Thermococcus sibiricus MM 739: one gene and its partners. Each later gene encodes a partner of the first gene's protein in a complex. Links are inferred from orthologs where the notes say so. Each region holds a gene or a part of one and is shown in the gene's direction. Other genes may lie near its edges.

Region 1 (2,910 bases):
ATACCCAGTGTTTTGGGGAAAAGGTTAAGTATCAAACATCAATATAAAACTATTGGGGGTGCCGAATATTACAGACCTTGATGAATACTTTTCGTCAGTAATCGAGAGACTTAAGTGTCTCCGCCCGAAGGAAGTTCTAAGTTACGCCATCTTCAACGAGGATGAGGAGACAAAGTACTATGAGGAGCTTGCCCGGAGGGTCAAGAGAGATAGCATCAAAGTACTCTTTATTCAGATGAGTGATGAAAGTAAGGAACACCGGGACAGGTTATACCGGCTTTTCAAAAAGCTTTATACTGATGAGGAACCCGTTAAGGTCGATGCGCCGCCCGTGGAAGTATTTCCGTACTATTCGGAGTTTGAGAAAGCCAATGACTACCTCGAAGCTCTGGAGTACTGCATGAAGAGCGAGCTCTTCGCTAAGAAGGTCTACGAGATGCTCATCTCTTATGCTGAAAATGAGGATTCAAGGGGAATATTTTCCCAGCTGGCACTGATGGAACGAGATCACTATCTCAGGATAAGAAAAGCCTATGAATTTATAGGGGGTTTCATGGATAAGAAAAAGACGATAACCGAGCTTATCTCCTGGAGGTTATCTATTCGAAGATCGGTTGAAGGCGCGCTATGCTTTTCTGGACTTCCTTAGCAAAGGCAAGGGGATAGTGTTTTCTCGCAAACCGCCGGAAGAGATAAGGAGTTGGATGAAAAGAAACATCCCTGTGGTTTGGATCACCAGCAAAGCTGCAAAAAATGGGATTATAACCCTAAAACCACGCTTTATCGTTGAATCGCCTGAGACTCTCTGTGGAGATCTTTTCCAGGAAGGCTACAAGGTAGTGCTCTTGGAGTCCATTGAATCCCTTCTCGTGGAGTTCGATGAGAGGGAAATTGCAAAAGCATTAATGACCATGAAGGATATTGCAATCCAAAATGACTGTTACATTCTCTTGCAGGGAGAGAAAGAGGCTTTTACGCCGAGGATGTGGGCAATGCTAACTTCAGAAATGGAAAAGCTCGATTAGTGTCTGCATTACCACACGGTCTTTCTGTCCTCATCAAGCTCGAAGTTGCGAGAGGATTATAGTATCCGAGAAGAATCTCAACACGTATTATTTCAACCTCGGATTTAGGGAAAACGACATCATCACGTATTATTAGCAAAAGTTTATAAAGGGAGTAGCTTCACTATCTGCTGGCTTAACTCGAAGGAAAGGCTTTTAAATGACTTCCTAAAATTCATTTCAGTCATAATCATTAGAGGTGATGATCATGCCAAGAACTAAAAAAGTAGGATCCGCTGGAAGGTTTGGTCCAAGATACGGTCTCAAGATTAGAAGAAGAGTAGCTGCAGTAGAGGAGAAAATGAGACAGAAGCATACCTGCCCAGTATGTGGCAGAAAGGCTGTTAGGAGAATAAGCACAGGGATATGGCAATGCCAGAAATGTGGCGCAACTTTCGCGGGAGGAGCTTATTTACCAGCCACACCAGCCGGGAGAATTGCTAAGAGGGGCATCTCAAGTCCATGAGCCCCTTAAAAATTTTTGGTGATAACTATGGTGGAAGTATTATATAAGTGTGCAAAATGTGGGAAAGAATTCAAAATGGATTTGGCGGTGGTTAGGGAGATTCGCTGTCCCTACTGCGGAGCTAAGATAATTTACAAGCCTAGGCCTAAAGTGGGGAGAAGAGTTAAAGCCATCTAAATTCTGCTTTTTTAAAACATTCAAAAAGCTTTATAACTTATTTTTGATAAACTCACAAGTGATCAGAAATGATGCTGATAACCACTTCCCATCGACCTACAAGGAGGACAAGAAGCTTTGGACATGACTTAGAGCGTATTTTTCCAAACTCGACCTATTTGACTAGAGGTAAAAAGACTGTGCAAGACCTTCTTGTTGAAGCATACGACAGGGGATACGAAAGGCTTTTGGTTATAAACGTTTGGAAAGGTAATCCTCTTAAAATGACTTTTATTAAGGTTTCTCCAGAAGATTGGGCCTATATGGGCTATCTCTACCTTCACGGTATTAAACTTCAGCGAGAAATGGGGTTTAGAAATATTAGGCCGATTAGGGAGGAAATGACATTCATAATTACAACGGCTGAAAATGTGGGACTTGATCATGTTACATTTGGACAGGTCTTTGCCGAGCTCACAAATGGAAAGTTTGTTCCGAGAGATGGAAGAACTCTTCAATATATAGCCGATAAATATAATACAGACGTTCTTGGGGTTGTAGAGCCGCATCCTAGGGGTATGGCGGTAAACTTCTATCGCTTTGATGTTTCAAAAGAGAATCCAGTAGGCCCCTTGATAAGTGTTAAAATATGGATAATGGAAGATGGCCGGAGATGGGATTACAAGGAAAAGCTCGGGATCAAGAGGAGCGAGGAAGTATGAGCCGGATAAAAGGTTCAATTGAACTAGAATTCCCAAACGAAGAAATTGCAAAGATTGTTTATGAAAGCGTTCTTTTTGAGCACAAAAGTGTTCCATATAGGAGAAGCAGGTTGGATTTTTCTTTGAAGGGTTCCAAAATAATAATGAGATTCACTGCAGAGGATAACTCCGCTTTAAGGGGCACTATCAATTCTTACCTTCGATGGATTAAAGTTGCCCTCGATGTTGCTGAGCTTTAGTTAACTATTTAAATGTTCTCTGAGAGTATAGCTCGGAATCACGATTATGGAGGTGTTGCTATGCAGAACATTCCACCACAAGTCCAAGCATTGTTAGGCCAGTTGGAGAGTTACCAACAGCAGATCCAACTTGTTATTCAACAAAAGCAAAGAGTTCAGGTAGAGCTTAACGATGCCAAAAAAGCCCTTGAAGAGATTGAAAAGACAGAAGAAGGAACCCCAATCTACAAAACAGTAGGTACATTAATTGTAAAGTCAACAAA
Region 2 (2,896 bases), 900 kb from region 1 along the record:
CTCCAGAAGGAGATAAAACAGTTGTCTCAGCTCATACAAGAGAGCTTATGAGAGACTTTGGGTGGAAGGGACATGGTGGAAACACTCCAAGTGCTTATCTCCTTGGACTACTAATTGGGTACAAAGCTCTTGAAAAGGGTATAGAGGAGGCTATACTTGATATAGGGCTTCATCCGCCAACAAAGGGTTCAAGCATATTTGCAGTGCTTAAAGGAGCAGTTGACGCTGGTCTTAATGTTCCTCATAGTGAAGAAATTTACCCTGGAGAAGAGAGGATAAATGGGAAACACATAGCCGAGTATGCAAAAATGCTCAAAGAAGATGACGAGAACTACAAAAAGCAGTTTGGGGGATATCTTGTTAAGGGACTTGAACCTGAAAAGCTTCCTGAACACTTTGAAGAAGTTAAAGCGAGAATCATTGAGAAATTTGAGAAGGTGAGAGCATGAGTCAAGAATGGAAGGAATACGCTCAAAGAGTTTTAGAGGAATGGCAACCTAAAACAAAACTTGGTATGCTAGTTAAAGAAGGACAGATCACTGACATTCATGAGATTTTCAGAAAAGGATACCAAATAAAGGAGCCAGAAATAGTTGATGTGCTCCTTCCAGAGGTTAACTCAAGAGAGAACCAAGAAGTAATTGATATTGCCCTAACAGTGAGAATGACAGATAGCGGTAGAAGAGTCAGATTTAGGGTATTGGCAGTCGTTGGTAACAGAGACGGATATGTAGGACTTGGCATTGGCCACGGAAAGGAAGTTGGAATAGCAATAAGGAAAGCAATAAATTACGCTAAGATGAACATAATTGAGATCAAAAGAGGATGTGGTTCATGGGAATGCAGATGTAGAAGGCCTCATTCAATCCCGTTTGCTGTTGAAGGTAAAAGCAGTAGTGTGAAGGTCAAACTCATGCCAGGACCAAGAGGACTCGGACTTGTGATTGGTGACGTTGGTAAAAAGATACTTACTCTAGCAGGGGTCAAAGATGCTTGGTCTCAAACCCTTGGGGAGACAAGAACTACGGTTAACTTTGCAAAAGCAGTTTTTGAGGCTCTCTACAACACTAACAGTGTCGCTGTAAAGCCTGAAATGGCTGAACGGTATGGTATAGTTGTGGGTAAGGAGATGCCACAGAACTTTGAGCTGTGAGGTGAACTAAGATGTCAAAATTTGCATTGATTAGGGTAAGAGGTAGAGTGAACGTAAAGAGACCTGTGAAGGATACTTTGGCCATGCTTAGGCTCCATAAAGTAAATCATCTTGTGATAATTGATGAAAGTCCTTCATATAATGGAATGATCCAGAGAGTCAAAGACTACATAACTTGGGGTGAAATAAACGCTGAAACTCTAGCAAAACTCATTGAGAGAAGAGGGAGACTCTCAGGAAATAGACGTGTGACTGAAGAATACGTGCAGGAGAAACTTGGAATGACTATCAAAGAATTTGCAGAAAAAGTGATTGCAGGGGAAATGACACTTAGTGACTTACCGGGCCTCAAGCCAGTTTTCAGAATGCACCCACCAAGGGGCGGCTTTAGAAACAAGAAGAGGAGTTTCAAAGAAGGCGGATCTTTAGGCTATAGAGGGGAAGCAATAAATGAGCTTATAGAGAGAATGTTATGAGGTGTGCGAGATGATTAGGAGAAAAAGAAAAGTGAGAAAACTTCGTGGTTCCCACACTCATGGATGGGGTTGTAAGAAGAAACACCGTGGCAGTGGGCACAAAGGCGGTAAAGGAATGGCGGGAACAGGAAAGAGGAAGAAGACAAAGTGGACTTGGGTCATCAAATACATGCCAGAGCACTTGGGTAAGAGAGGATTTAAGAGACCAGTTGAGGCCCAAAATGAGGTAATGGCAGTTAACCTCAGATTTATAGATGAGCACTTAGATGAATTTATGCAACTCGGCATTGCCTACGAGGAAGAAGGAAAAATAGTCGTTGACACCACTCAATTTGCAGATAAAGTCCTTGGAAGTGGAAAAATAACTAAGCCTCTCGTTATTAAAGCGAGGGCATTCTCTCCTAAAGCTGAAGAAAAAATTGTTCAAGCTGGGGGAGAGGCCCTCCTTGCTTGATTTTTAATTATTAATATTTTTGAGGTGTAATCTATGGGAGCAAGGGATTTAATCTATAAAGTGGAGCATGCATTTCCAGAAATTGATCGACCAAAGAGACATGTAGCATTAAAAGAGAAATTTGCATGGACTGGAGTTGCATTATTATTATATTTTGTCATGGCTGAGATTCCTCTTTTCGGTATACCAGCAGAGGTCCAAGATTACTTTCAAACTTTGAGAGTGGTTCTTGCAGGTAGAAACGGCAGTCTCTTGACATTAGGTATTGGACCCATAGTAACTGCTGGGATTATCATGCAACTGTTAGTCGGTTCGGAAATAATAAGATTGGACTTGTCAAATCCAGAGGATAGAAGATTTTATCAAGCACTTCAGAAAGTTTTTGCAGTTTTCATGTGTTTCTTTGAAGCAGGAGTATATGTATTTGCAGGAGCTTTTGGAAATCCAGCAATTGCAATTAAACTGCTTTTAGTACTCCAATTAGCTTTTGGTGGAATAATGATCATGATCATGGATGAACTTGTAAGCAAATGGGGAATTGGGAGTGGTATAAGTTTATTCATTGCTGCTGGAGTCTCCCAAACAATCCTGACTCTCTCTCTTAATCCCCTTACGACTAGTGCGGCCCTTGATCCGTTAACAGGAGAGCCTGCAATAATCGGTGCTATACCTGCTTTTATCCAACATATAATCCAAGGCGATCTTTTGGGGGCCCTTTATAGAAGAGGAATGCCAGATATGGTTAGTGTTCTAGCCACTATAGTAATATTCCTTATAGTGGTGTATTTAGAAAGTATGCGGGTTGAGATTCCC
Region 3 (2,801 bases), 840 kb from region 1 along the record:
CAGCTTACCCATTATGGCTATATTATCCCCTTCAAAAGTTAGGGGGTATATATTTGTTGAAGCAACGGAAAAAGCTGCTGTAGATGAAGTTATAAGAGGCATCAGGCATGCAAAAGGTACACTTCCTGGCCCAATATCTTTTATTGAAATAGAGCATTTCCTTGAAGAGAAGCCAGCTGTTAGTGGATTTGAGCCTGGAGACATTGTTGAATTAATTGCTGGTCCATTCAAGGGCGAGAAGGCCAAAGTAGTTAGAGTTGATGAGTCAAAAGACGAAATTGTGGTTGAACTGATTGGAGCAATAGTGCCAATCCCTGTAACTGTTAGGGGAGAATACGTTAGGCTTATAAGCAAACGCTCAGAGGAGTAGAGGGGTGAAGAGAATGACAAAGAAACAAATCGTTGAGGTGTTAGTTGAAGGTGGTAAGGCTACTCCTGGTCCTCCATTGGGTCCAGCCATTGGTCCATTAGGGTTAAATGTTAAACAAGTTGTTGACAGGATAAATGAAGCTACCAAGGATTTTACGGGAATGCAAGTTCCGGTTAAGATAATTGTTGACCCAGTAACAAGACAATTTGATGTGGAAGTAGGAACGCCACCAGTAAGTCAACTAATAAAGAAAGAACTTGGATTGGAAAAGGGTTCAAGTGAACCTACAAGAGCAATTGTTGGTAATCTAACAATGGAACAAGTAGTCAAAATTGCTAGAGCAAAGAAGCAACAAATGCTTGCAGCTGGTTTAAAAGCAGCTGCTAAGGAGGTTATCGGAACGGCTTTAAGCATGGGTGTCACTATTGAAGGCAAGGATCCAAGAGAAGTGCAGAAGGAAATTGATGAGGGAGTTTATGATGAAATATTTGCAAAGGAAGAGTGAGGGAAAAGTTTAAAAATCTCTCTTTTTACGAATTTTTGATTTTCCTTCCGGTTTAAATAAAAAAAGTGGAGGTCAGAAAGATGGCCTTTGATAGGCAAAAAATCGTGGAAGCGGTGAAGGAGGCAAAGGCCCGGGCTAAGCCGCGTAACTTCACACAGACCCTAGAGGTGGCAGTAAACCTCAAGGATATTGATCTTAAAAAACCTGAGAATAGGTTTAAGCTTGAGGTTGTTTTGCCACATGGTCGTGGGAAGGAACCAAAAATCGCGGTTATCGCTGATGGTGCCGTTGCCGAGGCGGCTAAAAAGCTCGGGTTAGGTGTTATTAGTGGTGAGGAATTAGAAGAATTGGGGAGCAATCCAAGGACTGCGAGAAAAATAGCAAAGAACTATGACTTTTTCATTGCGGCTGCCCCATTGATGCCAAAGATTGGTAGGTACTTAGGTAGGTACTTAGGTCCAAGGAATAAGATGCCTGTTGTAGTTCCACCAACAATAACGGATCTTACCTCCTTTGTTGAGAGACTTAAAAAGACAGTTAGAATACAGCTTAAGAACACTCCAGCAGTGCATGCTCCGGTTGGAACAGAATCCATGGAAGATGAAAAAATCGCTGAGAACGTTGAAACAGTGTTAAACGCAATAATAGGGAAGCTTGAGAGGGGAGAAAACCAAATCAAGTCAGCATACATCAAAACAACAATGGGTCCAGCTGTAAAAATAGAGGGGTGATATGAATGGCTCATGTTGCTGAGTGGAAGAAAAAGGAAGTAGAAGAACTTACCAAGCTTCTTCAAGATTATCCAGTAATAGCCCTAGTTGACGTAGCAGATGTTCCAGCATATCCTTTATCCAAAATGAGAGAGAGCCTTAGAGATAAGGCGGTTCTTAGAGTTTCAAGGAATACTCTCATTGAGCTCGCTCTCAAAAAAGCAGCACAAGAACTTAACGACTCAAATCTTGAAAAGCTTATCGAGCACATTCAAGGTGGAACAGGCATACTCGTTACTAAGATAAACCCATTTAAACTTTATAAGTTCCTTGAAGAGAGCAAAAAACCTGCCCCGGCAAAAGCAGGAGCCCCAGCCCCAAGAGATGTTGTAGTTCCAGCAGGACCAACACCATTATCCCCCGGACCTCTTGTTGGTGAGATGCAAGCGTTAGGAATTCCTGCAAGAATTGAGAAAGGTAAGGTATCAATACAAAAAGATACAGTTGTATTAAAGGCAGGCGAGATTATAACTCCCCAGCTGGCTAATATACTTAACCAGCTTGGGATTGAACCTCTTGAAGTGGGACTTAAGCTACTTGCTGCATACGAGCATGGAATCGTTTATACACCAGAAGTACTTGCAATCGATGAGGAACAATACATCAGCATGCTTCAACAGGCTTATATGCATGCATTCAACCTCTCCGTTAACGTAGCATATCCAACAAAACAAACAATTGAGGCAATTATTCAAAAGGCATTCCTTGGCGCAAAGAATGTTGCAGTAGAAGCGGGCTACATTACTAAGGAGAGTGCTGGAGACATACTTGGCAAAGCCTTCAGAATTGCATTGCTTATAGCTCAAGAATTACCAGAGGAGTTGCTTGATGAGAAAACCAAAGAGCTTTTAAACCAACAAGCACAAGTTATAGCGGCTCAGCCTCAGCCAGCTGAAGAGGCTGAGGAGAAGGTTGAAGAAGAGGAAGAAGAGGAGAAAGAGGAAGAAGAGGCTCTCGCTGGATTGGGAGCCTTATTTGGTTAATGTGTATCTAATAATGGAAAATAAAGATAACTTGGAGGTGTAAAAGATGGAGTATGTATATGCTGCTTTATTGTTACACGCCGCTGGTAAGGAGATAACTGAAGAAGGTATAAAGAGTGTCCTTCAGGCTGCTGGTGTGGAAGTTGATGAAGCAAGAGTGAAGGCTCTCGTTG
Region 4 (2,926 bases), 910 kb from region 1 along the record:
CAGCGCAAGTGAGGTTGCTGCTAGAATAGGATTATTCTGAGGTGAGTGAGAATGGGTAAGAGTTTAATTCAACAAAGGAGAGGAAAGGGAACAACAACATTTAGAGCTCCATCTCATAGGTATAGAGGTGCTGTTAAATATGTTCCACTAAACTTTACTCAAGATAAGACTCTTGCTGGGAAAGTTGTTGAGATTTTGCATGATCCCGGAAGAACAGCCCCTGTTGCTAGAGTTAAGTTTGAAAATGGTTTAGAAAAACTTATCCTTGCTTCAGAAGGACTTTTAGTTGATCAAGAAGTTTATATTGGTCCAGAAGCTCCAATTGCAATTGGGAACACACTTCCACTCGAGAAAATCCCAGAGGGAACGTACGTTTACAACCTTGAAGCTTCACCCGGGGATGGCGGAAAATTCGTGAGGTCTGGAGGAAGTTATGCTTTAGTAGTTTCAAGAGAGAAAAATAGGGTTATTGTTCAACTTCCAAGTGGTGAACTCAAAGGTTTTCACCCTGGCTGCAGAGCAACAATAGGGGTAGTTGCTGGTGGAGGAAGGCTTGAAAAGCCAATAGTCAAAGCGGGTAAGGCATACTACATCATGAAAGCAAGAAACAGATTCTGGCCTAAGCCAAGAGGTGTCAAAATGAATGCTGTTAACCACCCGCATGGTGGTAAGGAGCATCATATTGGTAAACCAAGTACAATATCAAAGAGAGCTCCACCTGGAAGAAAAGTTGGTCACATAGGAGCGAGAAGAACTGGAAGAAAGAAGTGAGGTGGTTTAGATGGCAAGAAAAAAGGAGTTTAAATATCGCGGTTACACATTTGAAGAACTTATAAATATGTCGCTTGAAGACCTAAGCAAGTTACTTCCCTCAAGACAAAGGAGAAGCCTTAAGCGTGGTCTAACACCAGAACAAAAGAAACTCCTTAGGAAAATAAGGCTTGCAAAGAAAGGTAAATACAAAAAGCCCATAAGAACTCACAGTAGAGACATGGTTATACTCCCTGAAATGGTTGGGATGATGATCTATGTCCACAATGGTAAAGAATTTGTCCCAGTACAAATTAGAGAGGAAATGATTGGTCACTATATTGGAGAATTTGCTTTAACAAGAAAGAGAGTTCAACACGGATCACCGGGTGTTGGTGCTACAAGATCATCAATGTTCGTGGCAATCAAGTGAGGTGGTAAATAATGGCAAAGTTTTCCTACTCTTTCCAAAATTTTGACCCTGAGAGAATGGCAAAAGCAAGTAGGAGAGATTTGAGGATCTCACCAAAGCTTTCAATAGAAGTTTGCAGAGAAATCAAAGGCATGATGGTTAATGATGCTATAAAACTACTTGATGATGTGATTGCTAAGAAAAGACCTATTCACCTAAGGAGGTTCAACGACTCACAGGGACACAAGAGAGGCGACGGCTTTGGCCCTGGAAGATACCCAGTAAAAGTTGCTAAGGAAGTCAGAAAGTTGCTCTTAAATGTAAGGAATAATGCAGAACAGAAGGGCTTAGATCCAGATAGATTAAGAATAATCCATGTAGCAGCTCACAGGGGCCCAGTATTGAGAGGTTACATTCCAAGGGCATTCGGAAGAGCCACTCAGTTCAACGAACAGACAACACACATTGAGATAATTGTTGAGGAGATTAGGAGGTGAATCCATGGCGATCGAGAGATACTTCATAAAGGAAGGCATTAAGGAAATGCTCATCGATGAATATCTTGAAAAGGAATTAAGAAGAGCAGGTTATGGTGGACTAGATATCAAAAAGACTCCTCTCGGAACCAAGGTTGTTATCTTTGTCGAAAGGCCCGGATTTGTTATTGGAAGAGGAGGTAGAAAGATTAGAGAATTAACAAGGATTCTTGAAAGGCGTTTTAATCTAGAGAACCCACAAATAGAAGTGGAAGAAATCAAAAACTCCTACTTTAACGCCAAAGTCCAAGCAACCAGACTTGCCCAAGCACTAGAAAGAGGAGTTCACTTTAGAAGGGCTGCATATGCAGCAATAAGGGCCATTATGAGTAATGGTGCTAGAGGAGTAGAAATCAGGATCAGTGGTAAACTAACAGGAGAAAGAGCTAAGAGTGTTAGGTTCTACCAGGGATACATAGCAAAAGTTGGAAACCCTGCAGAAACCTTAGTTTCAAGAGGATATGCTCAAGCTTTACTTAAACTTGGAGTTCTTGGAGTAAAAGTTTCAATAATGCCACCTGATGCAAGACTTCCAGATGAGATTGAAATTGTTGAGAAGCCAATTGAAGAAGAGGTGAGCGAACAATGAAGCCAAGTGAGATTAGAGAGATGAACTTGGAAGAAATTGAGAAGAAAATTATAGAACTTAGACTTGAGCTTGCTAAGGAGAGAGGAATGCTCACTATGGGCACCTCCTTGGAAAACCCAATGGTTATTAGGGATCTCAGGAGGGATATCGCCCGTCTGTTGACAATAAAAAAGGAAAAGTTGAGGAGTAAAAGGTGATGGTTAGTGCCTAGGATTGTGAACCCCTTGGATGAGATGTTATTTAAAGAAGTATTGAAAGAACAGCAGAGAATAAGGGTTTATATTGAAAAAGCACGCTATGGAAAGCTCAAAACGATAATAGAGGGTATTGATGAGAAAGAGTTTAATCTTGATGAGATAGCAAAAAAACTCAAGGCGAAATTGGCATGTGGAGGAACAGCCAAAAATGGAAGAATAGAGCTTCAAGGAGACCACAGAGAAAAGGTGAAGCGCTTATTGACAAACTTTGGATTTTCAGAGGACTTGATAGAGGTAGAATGACAAAAAAGACATTGCTCATGCATGAACTCATAGGATTGAAAGTTAAAGTGGTCAAGAGCTCTCATCCAGGGTTGATAGGGATTGAGGGATATGTAATTGACGAAACTAAAAACACTCTCACAATCCTTGGAACTAAAGT
Region 5 (2,819 bases), 910 kb from region 1 along the record:
AAGGAGACCACAGAGAAAAGGTGAAGCGCTTATTGACAAACTTTGGATTTTCAGAGGACTTGATAGAGGTAGAATGACAAAAAAGACATTGCTCATGCATGAACTCATAGGATTGAAAGTTAAAGTGGTCAAGAGCTCTCATCCAGGGTTGATAGGGATTGAGGGATATGTAATTGACGAAACTAAAAACACTCTCACAATCCTTGGAACTAAAGTGTGGGCAATCCCAAAAATCGTTGCGGAGTTTGAATTTGAAGTTGGCGATAAAAAAATTCGAATAAAGGGAGAAGAACTGGTTGGAAGGCCTGAGATGAGGTTAAAAAAGAGGTGAAAAGCATGAGAGACATTGGATTGAAAATACAGCCTCCTGCGGAAAAGTGTGATGATCCGAAGTGTCCATGGCATGGCCATACAAAAGTGCACGGTAGAGTATTCGAAGGAATAGTTGTTAGTGATAAACCAAGACACACTATCACTGTTGAGAGACAGTACTATCACTATCTAAGAAAGTACGAACGTTATGAACTCAGGAGAAGCAGGGTTCATGCTCATAATCCACCCTGTGTCAATGCAAAGGCTGGGGATAAAGTGATCGTAGCTGAGACTAGGCCCCTTAGCAAAACAAAGAGCTTTGTAGTAATAGCAGTTACACAAAAAGCAGAGGAGGGGTGATGAGACATGGCAAAGAAGGGTGCTGGTGCTACAAGAGGCGTATCCCCTGTGAGACCAACACGAGCTCTTCCTATCGGAGCTTACCTTAATGTAGCAGATAACTCTGGAGCAAAGGTCATTCAAGTTATTGGGGTAGTTGGTTACAAAGGCGTTAGAAGAAGACTAGCCTCAGCGGGTGTTGGAGATATGGTAATCGCAACAGTCAAGAAAGGAAGGCCAGATATAAGACACCAAGTTGTTAGAGCAGTTATAGTTAGGCAAAGAAAGGAATACAAGAGGCTTGATGGAATGAGGGTCAAGTTTGAAGATAATGCGGCAATCATAACAACTCCTGAAGGTGTTCCAAGAGGAACTGAAATTAGAGGGCCTGTGGCAAGGGAGGCAGCTGAAAAGTGGGTTAGAGTTGGAAGTATTGCGAGCATAATATTGTGAGGTGAGATAGATGAAATTGAAGAGTAAACAACCTAGGAAGCAGAGGAAGTTTTTGTACAATGCTCCTCTTCATTTAAGGCACAAAATAGTTAGTGCCCCCCTATCGGTAGAACTAAGACAAAAATATGGGATTAGGAGTTTACCAATAAGGAGCGGTGATAAGGTAAAGGTACTCAGAGGAGACTTCAAAGGTCATGAAGGAAAAGTGGTGGAAGTAGATCTTAAGAGATACAGAGTTCATGTTGAGGGAGCAACAATGAAGAAGGTAAGTGGAACCGAAGTGTTCTACCCTATCCATCCATCGAACGTTATGATTGTTGATCTAAATCTTGAAGATGAGAGAAGAAAGAAAATAATTGAGAGGAGGGCTTGAACATGGCGAGGAAAGGTGCTAAGAGACACCTTAAGAGACTTGCTGCTCCAACCCAATGGTATATTGAGAGAAAAGTCTTTAAGTGGGCAGTTAGGCCATCTCCGGGTCCACATGACATGAGGACTTCGATACCCCTCATTTACATAATTAGGGACTACTTGGGTTATGCAAAGACAGGAAGAGAGGTTAGGAAAGTCCTGAATGAGGAAAAGGTACTTGTGGACGGGAGAGTTAGGAAGGACTATAAGTTCCCAGTAGGTATAATGGACGTTGTGTCCATTCCTGAGACTGGAGAGCACTACAGGGTTCTTCCAAACAGAATTGGAAAATTGATCCTCCACCCAATAACTGAAGAAGAAGCCAAATTAAAGCCTCTTAGAATAAGCAATAAAAGGATGGTAAAAGGCGGTAACTTACAACTTAATTTCCATGATGGTACAAACCACTTGGTTAAGCTCAGTTCACTTACAGATGAAACCAAGGATTCATTTAGAACTGCAGACACTGTTCTAGTAAAGGTTCCAGAGAGAGAAATAGTGGAAGTAGTACCATTTGAAGTGGGTGCGTTTGTGTTTGTTGTCCAAGGTAAAAACGTTGCAAGAGTAGGGAAGATAGTTGAAGTGAGACACTTCCCAGGTGGATGGCCAGACGTGGTTACAATTGAAGACAGAGATGGAGAGCTCTTTGATACACTTAAGGATTATGCGTTTGTTTTGGGTAAAGAAGAGCCAAGGATTTCATTACCGTGAGGTGAAAAAAATGGTAGCTAACAGAGAGGCAATCCTAGCTGATTGGGAAGCTCATCCTATGAGAAAGCCGAGAATTGAAAAAGTCACTATAAACATTGGTGTTGGTGAGAGTGGGGAGAGATTAACAAAGGCAGAGAAAATGCTGGAGACATTTGTAGGGCAGAAACCAATAAGAAGAAAGGCAAAAAAAACTAACAGGGACTTTGGGATTAGGAGAGGAGAACCAATAGCCCTTAAGGTGACCCTTAGAGGAAAAAAAGCTTCTGACTTATTGAAGAGATTATTGGCTGCTGTTGACAACAGAATTAAGATTTCGAGCTTTGATGAGCATGGAAACGTCTGTTTTGGAATCGATGAGCACATAAACATACCAGGAGTCGAGTATGATCCAGAGATTGGTATATTCGGCATGGATGTATGTGTAACATTAGAAAGACCAGGTCACAGAATTGCCATAAGAAAGAGAAGAAGACACCATATTCCAACAAAACACAAGCTCACTAAGGAAGAGGGAATAATTTTCATGCAAGAAGAATTTGGAGTTCAAATTGTGGAGGGATGAGAATGGCAAAGGCTGATTACAATAAGAGAAA

Evidence for each region.
Region 2: TSIB_RS06530 (region 1) and TSIB_RS01510 share a complex: the UniProt entries of both Methanocaldococcus jannaschii proteins name them as parts of the 50S ribosomal subunit. The link is inferred for Thermococcus sibiricus MM 739 from one-to-one orthologs.
Region 3: TSIB_RS06530 (region 1) and TSIB_RS01875 share a complex: the UniProt entries of both Methanocaldococcus jannaschii proteins name them as parts of the 50S ribosomal subunit. The link is inferred for Thermococcus sibiricus MM 739 from one-to-one orthologs.
Region 4: TSIB_RS06530 (region 1) and rplV share a complex: the UniProt entries of both Methanocaldococcus jannaschii proteins name them as parts of the 50S ribosomal subunit. The link is inferred for Thermococcus sibiricus MM 739 from one-to-one orthologs.
Region 5: TSIB_RS06530 (region 1) and rplX share a complex: the UniProt entries of both Methanocaldococcus jannaschii proteins name them as parts of the 50S ribosomal subunit. The link is inferred for Thermococcus sibiricus MM 739 from one-to-one orthologs.

The regions. Positions count from the first base shown.
Region 1 is NC_012883.1:1,205,983-1,208,892, reverse strand. What follows is about bases 16-2,901. They hold TSIB_RS06530 (50S ribosomal protein L37ae), read left to right. Parts: upstream 16-1,272; coding sequence 1,273-1,530; downstream 1,531-2,901. Other genes in these bases: TSIB_RS06510 (prefoldin subunit beta), read left to right, coding at 2,708-2,901; pcc1 (KEOPS complex subunit Pcc1), read left to right, coding at 2,405-2,647; TSIB_RS06520 (ribosomal biogenesis protein), read left to right, coding at 1,776-2,408; TSIB_RS06525 (DNA-directed RNA polymerase subunit P), read left to right, coding at 1,558-1,707; TSIB_RS10595 (DUF835 domain-containing protein), read left to right, coding at 666-1,025. Also shown: more of TSIB_RS06510, read left to right, coding at 2,902-2,910. UniProt on the Methanocaldococcus jannaschii protein: Binds to the 23S rRNA.
Region 2 is NC_012883.1:301,182-304,077, forward strand. Bases 25-2,896 are described here. They hold TSIB_RS01510 (50S ribosomal protein L30), read left to right. Parts: upstream 25-1,164; coding sequence 1,165-1,629; downstream 1,630-2,896. Other genes in these bases: TSIB_RS01500 (50S ribosomal protein L18), read left to right, coding at 25-449; rpsE (30S ribosomal protein S5), read left to right, coding at 446-1,153; TSIB_RS01515 (uL15m family ribosomal protein), read left to right, coding at 1,640-2,083; secY (preprotein translocase subunit SecY), read left to right, coding at 2,117-2,896. Also shown: more of TSIB_RS01500, read left to right, coding at 1-24.
Region 3 is NC_012883.1:366,850-369,650, forward strand. The notes cover bases 4-2,780. They hold TSIB_RS01875 (50S ribosomal protein L1), read left to right. Parts: upstream 4-955; coding sequence 956-1,606; downstream 1,607-2,780. Other genes in these bases: TSIB_RS01865 (transcription elongation factor Spt5), read left to right, coding at 4-370; TSIB_RS01870 (50S ribosomal protein L11), read left to right, coding at 384-875; TSIB_RS01880 (50S ribosomal protein L10), read left to right, coding at 1,612-2,628; rpl12p (50S ribosomal protein P1), read left to right, coding at 2,675-2,780. In the rest of the region: more of TSIB_RS01865, read left to right, coding at 1-3; more of rpl12p, read left to right, coding at 2,781-2,801. UniProt on the Methanocaldococcus jannaschii protein: Probably involved in E site tRNA release. Binds directly to 23S rRNA. Protein L1 is also a translational repressor protein, it controls the translation of its operon by binding to its mRNA.
Region 4 is NC_012883.1:293,537-296,462, forward strand. What follows is about bases 25-2,926. They hold rplV (50S ribosomal protein L22), read left to right. Parts: upstream 25-1,194; coding sequence 1,195-1,659; downstream 1,660-2,926. Other genes in these bases: TSIB_RS01410 (50S ribosomal protein L23), read left to right, coding at 25-40; TSIB_RS01415 (50S ribosomal protein L2), read left to right, coding at 52-771; TSIB_RS01420 (30S ribosomal protein S19), read left to right, coding at 782-1,183; TSIB_RS01430 (30S ribosomal protein S3), read left to right, coding at 1,664-2,287; rpmC (50S ribosomal protein L29), read left to right, coding at 2,284-2,484. Outside these bases: more of TSIB_RS01410, read left to right, coding at 1-24. UniProt on the Methanocaldococcus jannaschii protein: This protein binds specifically to 23S rRNA. It makes multiple contacts with different domains of the 23S rRNA in the assembled 50S subunit and ribosome.
Region 5 is NC_012883.1:296,247-299,065, forward strand. The notes cover bases 1-2,795. They hold rplX (50S ribosomal protein L24), read left to right. Parts: upstream 1-1,114; coding sequence 1,115-1,477; downstream 1,478-2,795. Other genes in these bases: yciH (stress response translation initiation inhibitor YciH), read left to right, coding at 1-77; TSIB_RS01445 (ribonuclease P protein component 1), read left to right, coding at 1-331; TSIB_RS01450 (30S ribosomal protein S17), read left to right, coding at 337-672; TSIB_RS01455 (50S ribosomal protein L14), read left to right, coding at 679-1,104; TSIB_RS01465 (30S ribosomal protein S4e), read left to right, coding at 1,480-2,226. Also shown: more of TSIB_RS01475, read left to right, coding at 2,796-2,819. UniProt on the Methanocaldococcus jannaschii protein: One of two assembly initiator proteins, it binds directly to the 5'-end of the 23S rRNA, where it nucleates assembly of the 50S subunit. Located at the polypeptide exit tunnel on the outside of the subunit.